2 regions of the Neorhizobium sp. DAR64872/K0K18 genome follow, and region 1 is predicted to be linked to the other one. Evidence: riboswitches for the same ligand, from Rfam matches in the RefSeq annotation. Region 1 holds a riboswitch; the other holds the start of a gene.
The links. A riboswitch is a leader RNA that binds a small molecule or an ion and turns the genes downstream of it on or off. The one in region 1 is predicted to bind cobalamin.
Positions count from the first base shown of each region.

Region 2: it holds a riboswitch for cobalamin, as region 1 does, so the genes downstream of both, ACQY1P_RS17600 (ABC transporter substrate-binding protein) here and ACQY1P_RS21835 (CbtB domain-containing protein) in region 1, are expected to answer to the same signal.

Region 1 is NZ_CP191446.1:3,360,719-3,364,116, forward strand. Features, by position in the region: gene ACQY1P_RS21820 (cobyric acid synthase) at 1-525, opposite strand, end outside; gene cobO (cob(I)yrinic acid a,c-diamide adenosyltransferase) at 529-1,143, opposite strand; gene ACQY1P_RS21830 (CbtA family protein) at 1,140-1,901, opposite strand; gene ACQY1P_RS21835 (CbtB domain-containing protein) at 1,916-2,092, opposite strand; cobalamin riboswitch at 2,130-2,330, opposite strand; cobalamin riboswitch at 2,388-2,613, shown strand; gene ACQY1P_RS21840 (DUF1636 family protein) at 2,716-3,144, shown strand; gene cobW (cobalamin biosynthesis protein CobW) at 3,141-3,398, shown strand, end outside.
Region 2 is NZ_CP191446.1:2,463,693-2,467,090, reverse strand. Features, by position in the region: gene ACQY1P_RS17610 (GcvT family protein) at 1-195, shown strand, start outside; gene ftsZ (cell division protein FtsZ) at 270-1,265, opposite strand; cobalamin riboswitch at 1,559-1,753, shown strand; gene ACQY1P_RS17600 (ABC transporter substrate-binding protein) at 1,884-2,891, shown strand; gene ACQY1P_RS17595 (FecCD family ABC transporter permease) at 2,973-3,398, shown strand, end outside.

The DNA of each region.
Region 1 (3,398 bases):
GCTCGCAATCACGCCGCCCCGGTCGATATCGCCGATCAGAACCACCGGGACATCGGCAGCGCGGGCAAAACCCATATTGGCAATGTCGTTCTGGCGAAGGTTGATTTCGGACGCGCTGCCGGCCCCCTCGACGAGGACGAGGTCTGCCCGGGCTTTGAGGATCTCGAAGCTTTCAAGCACCCGCGAAAGCAGTCTCGGCTTCAGAAGCTGGTATTCGGCCGCCTTGGCATTGCCCTCGACCCTGCCCTGCACCACCACCTGGGCGCCGACTTCGCTTTGGGGCTTCAACAGAACCGGGTTCATATGGACGCTGAGCGGCACGCTGGCCGCCCTCGCCTGCAGGGCTTGCGCCCGGCCGATCTCGCCGCCATCGGCAGTGACCGCAGCATTGTTGGACATGTTCTGCGGCTTGAAGGGCAGGACACTCAAGCCCCGCAGCGTGAAGACGCGGGCAAGCCCGGCAACGACCAGCGACTTGCCCACATCCGAGCCTGTCCCCTGAAACATGAGAGCGCGCGCCACCACCCGTCAGAACTCGATGCCGGCCTGGGCTTTGACGCCGGCCTTGAAGTGATGCTTGACGAGCGTCATCTCGGTCACCAGATCCGCCGCCTCGATCAGAGCCGGTTTTGCATTACGGCCGGTGACGACCACGTGCAGATCCGCCGGGCGCGCCTGTAACTGGGCAACGACCGTTTCGAGATCGAGATAATCGTAACGCAACGCGATATTGAGTTCGTCGAGAATGACGAGGCCGATCGTTTCATCCGCCATCAGTTCGAGTGCCATGCCCCAGGCCTTCTCGGCAGCGGCGATGTCGCGTTTGAGATCCTGAGTTTCCCAGGTAAAGCCCTCGCCCATCGTGTGCCAGGCAATGCGGTCACCGAACACAGCAAGCGCCGGCTGCTCGCCGGTTGACCATGCGCCCTTGATGAACTGCACGATGCCGACGCGGCGGTTGTGGCCGAGCGTCCGCAAGGCCAGCCCGAAGGCCGCCGTAGACTTGCCCTTGCCGGAGCCGGTATGAACCATGAGGAGCCCCTTCTCGACGGTCTTCTCCGCGACTTCGGCATCCTGAACCGCCTTGCGGTTTTCCATCTTGGCGCGGTGGCGCTGCTCGGTGGTCTGATCGATTTCCTTCAACGGACTGCAAGCTCCTTGGACGTGGTCGAAATTTCCTCACCAGCACGAAAACGCTCGCGAATGACGCCGGAAAGCGCTCCGAGAACGGCCCAGAAGACGAGGTTCGTCGCGTAGACGGCATTGACGAACCGCGCATGCAGTTCGATCGGCACCGCGGTGTCATGGGTCGGCGGCAACGGTGCACCGATGATGTGCGGAGCAACCAGCAGGACGACCGCCAGAGCCGCAAGAAGGGCGGAACGGGTATAGGCAAGCAGCCCGAGGGCCAGGGCGGTGCAGACTGCCGTCGCGATCCACCAGAGCTGCCGCGGTCCGAGTTCGGCGACGGGCATGCCCGGGAGTTCCGGCGGCAGGCCGAGGCCGGGTGCAAGGCTGACGGTGAGGAAGCCGGCAATGCCGAACATCAACCCGCCGCGCCATCCGCCAAACCCGCCGAGTGCTTCGGCAATGGCGATGGCAACCAGCGCAAAACCGATGGCCGACAGTGCATTGGCGGCAGCCGTGTAGGCAAAGCGCTCGAGCCCGTCGGCCGGCGCCCATGCCTCTTCGGCATGTTGATGCTCAGTGGAGGCAGGGGCTGCAGTGCCTGCCGCCGGAGCAGCAGCATGGCTATGCCCGGCGGCGCTGCCGGCGTGTTCATAGGTCTCTGCCGCGATGATAAGCGGCACGACCGAAAAGCTTTGCATCACGGTCATCAGGAGCCCGGACAAAAGCCCGGCGATCACCGCCGTGAGGACGATGTTACGAAACAGCGACATTGGGGAAATTCCTCTTAGTGGCAGGGAAAGGCCAGCGAGTGGCGCGTATCGTGGGCTGCGTTGTGCACGGCCTCGATATGCGAAAAGCCGACAAAGCCGACGATGAACAGGCCGAGTATGGCCGTCATGCCAAGAGGAATGATTTTCGATGCGGAAACGCTGGCTGCACCGGCAGCAGAGTTCGTAACCATGGACGTCGTCTTTCTGCCCTCCACCCGAGGACTTTCACTGTGCCTATCGTCTCCGGCAGGTCTCCTGGCTCGCGGATCGAACGCCTCTGACCCGCCTTCCCGGATGTCTCCAGTGGCATGTTGAGCAGAGACTTTCCGCTTACAGTTGCGGGGGCAGCCGCGGGTTTGACGCCAAGATGTCGTCGCACCGCATTCCCTTCGATGAGCCCTCTCGGGCACCAAAGACGTGATCACTATAGACGGTTTCCCCATACGGGCAATCGCCTTTGCGACATTGACACTGCCCTGCGACAAGGCTTAGGTGACTGCGATACGGTCCCTTGCCGGCAACGGTAGGGGCTAAGAGAGAATGCGGTGCGAGCCCGGGATCATCTTGAGATTCCATGGTTCAATGCCGCGGCTGCCCCCGCAACTGTAAGCGGCGAGCCATCCTGCCACTATGGCCACGGGAGAAATCCGGGAAGGCAGGCGGATGGTGACGACCCGCGAGCCAGGAGACCTGCCGTTCGAAAACGTGCCTTTCCGGGCGGGGTGCTCCGGTAAAGCTTCTTTCACTCTGCAGGATTGGCTTGCCTTCCTGTCGTGCACCCCGATGTTATTGGCTTGGGCGGTAGTGCGACACGATGGTGATTGACGAACGAAAAGACGAGCGCGACGCGTCCGCAGACGGCCTTGCCGGCGAGCCGGATGTGACGATTTTCGTCTGCACCAATTGTCGCGAGGCTTCCGATAGCGAAGCGCGCCCGGGCATCGGCCTGATGGCGGCACTTCGCGAGGCGGCCGCCGGCAAACCGCTCTCCATCAAACCCGTCACCTGCCTTGCCAACTGCGAAAAAGGCCCAAGTGCTGCCTTCAACCATCGCTCCGGCTGGTCCTATGTCTTTGGTCATCTGTCGCTCGACACGGTCGAGGATATCTTGGTCGGCGCGATGATGCTGGCTGACGACGAGCGCGGTCTACTTCCCCTTCGCGGCCGCCCCATGTGCCTTCGCGGCAAGGGCATGACGGCCCGCATTCCACCATTCCAGCACCACGAGGACATGCCTTCATGAGCGTTTCATTCGACCGCGTTCCCTGCACCGTGATCACCGGGTTTCTCGGTGCCGGCAAGACGACGCTGATCCGTCACCTGATCGAAAACCTCAAGGGCAAGCGGCTCGCGATCATCGTCAACGAGTTCGGCGATGTCGGCATCGATGGCGACGTGCTGAAGGGCTGCGGCATCGAAAGCTGCCCTGACGACAACATTATCGAACTTGCCAACGGCTGCATCTGCTGCACCGTCGCCGACGACTTCGTTCCGGCG
Region 2 (3,398 bases), 900 kb from region 1:
CGGTCCTATACGACGTCGATCGCCTACGGCCCGACGATCGGCAAGAACATCGCGCTCGCCTATCTGCCCTGGTCGCATTGCCAGGTCGGTCGCAAACTGACGGTGGATTATTTCAACGAGGCCTTCCCGGTGGAAGTCGCAGCGGTTGGTTACAAGCCGCTCTACGATCCTGAGAACCTCAAGCCGAGAAGCTGATTTCTTCGGATCCGACAAACAAAAAACGCTCCGCGGATGTCCACGGAGCGTTTTTTTATTGGCTGAGACTGGTCTTAGTACTGCGCAGTCGGGGATGAAGACCCCTGCTGGTTGCCGTTGAGGCCAGTTGCGACGACCGACACGCGGAACTTGCCGTCGAGGTTCTTGTCGAAGATCGCGCCGACGACGATGTCGGCCTCGGCTTCGACTTCGTCACGGATGCGGCTCGCAGCTTCATCGACTTCGAACAGTGTCATGTCGGTACCGCCTGAGATCGAGATGAGCACGCCCTTGGCGCCCTTCATCGAGATGTCGTCGAGCAGCGGATTGGCGATAGCGGCTTCGGCAGCGATCAGCGCGCGGCCATCGCCGGAGGCTTCGCCGGTTCCCATCATCGCACGACCCATGCCCTTCATCACCGATTTCACGTCGGCGAAGTCGAGGTTGATCAGGCCTTCCTTGACGATCAGGTCGGTGATGCAGCTGACGCCGGAAAACAGCACGCGGTCCGCGATCATAAACGCGTCGGCAAAGCTGGTCTTGGCGTCGGCAATGCGGAACAGGTTCTGGTTCGGAATGACGATGACGGTGTCGGCGGCCTCACGCAGGGCCTCGATGCCTTCGTTTGCCGTCTTCATGCGGCGATGCCCTTCGAACGAAAAGGGCTTGGTGACAACCGCAACCGTCAGGATGCCGGCAGAGCGCGCTGCGCGTGCAATCGCTGGCGCGGCACCGGTTCCGGTTCCACCACCCATGCCGGCGGTGACGAAACACATGTGCGAGCCGGCGAGATGATCCATGATCTCGTCGATCGATTCTTCGGCCGCCGCGCGGCCGATATCCGGCAGCGAGCCAGCACCGAGACCTTCGGTCACCTGCGCACCCAGCTGAATTCGGCGCGACGCCTTGGATGTTGCCAGAACCTGGGCATCCGTATTGGCGGCGATGAATTCCACGCCGTGGAGATTTTCCGTGATCATGTTGTTGATCGCGTTACCGCCACCGCCTCCGACACCGATCACGGTTATCTGCGGTTTCAATTCGGTCAAGCCGCTCTTAATATCCGTCATCTTCGTCTCCTTCAGCTCCTTCCGGTCGTCCCATACCAGAAGGACGGCGAATCGCCCCGCAGGCTATCTGTCCGCAAGGTCATAGACCAGAGCGCTGTCAGGCCAAAGAGGCAGGAGTAGGGTGAGGGCGATGTCATCGCAATTTAATGTACAGCATCCCTGAATTGAGCGCCTCACGAAGGTCGCGACCAATCCAAAATAGACCGTTGCGTAAATTGGTATGTTATACTATTACACTCGGCAACGACAGAGATCGCGCGGGGATCGCTCTGGACAAGCACCGGCGTGTTCCCTATCAGTTGGGGCGCTACGGTTCTGCAATCGCAGATGAAAAGGGAATGCGGTGAGGCTTTCGGGCCAAGTCCGCGACTGCCCTCGCAACTGTAAGCGGCGAGCCAGCCATCGATACCACTGATCATCCGATCGGGAAGGCGATGGAAGGCGTTCGAGCCGCAAGTCAGGAGACCTGCCGTGGCATGGACAACCAACACCGGACGAGGGGTTCCGGCAGGGAGATGATTATGACGCAAGCAATGCGCTCGTGCGCCATTTTGACGTCGAGCCGCGATGCGGCTTCAGGTCGTCCTGCCCTTTTTTCCGATCATTAAAGGACAGGACATGAAATCAGGGCTTATCGCCGCCTTAGTTGCGGCACTTCCCACATTCGCCTTTGCCGCACCGACCAGCTACCCGCTGACGATCGAGAATTGCGGTCGCTCCGTCACGTTCGAGAACGCGCCCCAGAAGATCGTTTCGATCGGTCAGGGCATGACCGAAGTGCTTTATTCGCTCGGGTTGGCCGACAAGGTGGCGGGCACTGCCGTCTGGGTCGGGCCGGTGCTTTCGCCCTATGCAGAGGTGGATGCGAAGATCAAACGGCTTGCCGACAACGACCCGAGCTTTGAATCGGTCGTCGGTCTCGAACCGGATCTGGTTGCTGCCGAGTTCGAGTGGCATGTCGGGCCGATGGGATCCGTCGGCAAGCGCGAGCAGTTTTCCGATCTCGGCATCAACACCTATGTCTCGCCCGCCGATTGCGTCGCCAAGACCAATGTCGATGGCGGGGACGGCGTTCGCAACGAACTGTTCAAGATGGACCTGATCTACCGCGAGATTACCGAGCTCTCGAAGATCTTCGACGTCGAGGACAAGGGCACGGCCCTGATCGCAGACCTGAAACAGCGCGAAGCCGCAGCCGTCGCATCGATCAAGGGCGTTGAGCTAAAGAACCTGCCGATCGTCTTCTGGTATTCCAGCAAAGAGACCAAGGGCGACGCCTTTATCGCGGGCAAGAACAGCGCACCGGCTTATATCCTTGAGACGATCGGCGCCCGCAATGTGGTGACGACGGAAGAAGAATGGCCGCTGGTCGGCTGGGAAACGATTGCTGAGGCCAACCCCTCCGTCATCGTCGTAGCCACCATGGACCGTCGCCGCTATGCCGCGGATGATCCTGCCGTGAAGATCAAGTTCCTCGAGACTGATCCCGTCGTCAGCCAGCTGGATGCGGTGAGAAAGAAGCGTTTCGTGATGATGGACGCCCAGTCGATGAACCCGACGATCCGCACGATCGAGGGCATCGAGACGCTCGCCCGGGGCATCCAGTCCTTCGGCCTTGCGAATTAGGGTGCGGCGGGAGATGATATCTTTCCCTGTTTCCGCCATCGTCGATGAGGCGAATTTGCCCGACCTGCCCAGGCGCCCCAAGTGACGCGATCCCGTATCGGACGTTGGGCGCTAGGTGCCGCAGGCGTGTTCCTGGTGCTCTTAGCGCTCCTCGTCGCCATCGTTGCCGGGGTGGCGATCGGTGAGATGACCATTCCCATGGAGACGACGATTGCGGCGGTGACGAACCGGCTCGGCTTTACGGCCGTGGCCTTGCCGCGCATCCAGGAAGCGGTGATCTGGGATTATCGCCTGTCGCGGTCGCTGGTCGCGGCATTCTGCGGCGCCGGACTGGCGCTATCGGGGGCGATTCTGCAGTCTCTGCTGCGGAACTCGCTGGCCGAACCCTATGTTCTCGGGATTTCGGCGGGAGCCTCGACCGGTGCGGTCAGCGTCATGCTGCTCGGGTTCGGGGCGGGCGCGATCTCGCTTTCGGCCGGTGCCTTTGCCGGCGCGCTGATAGCCTTT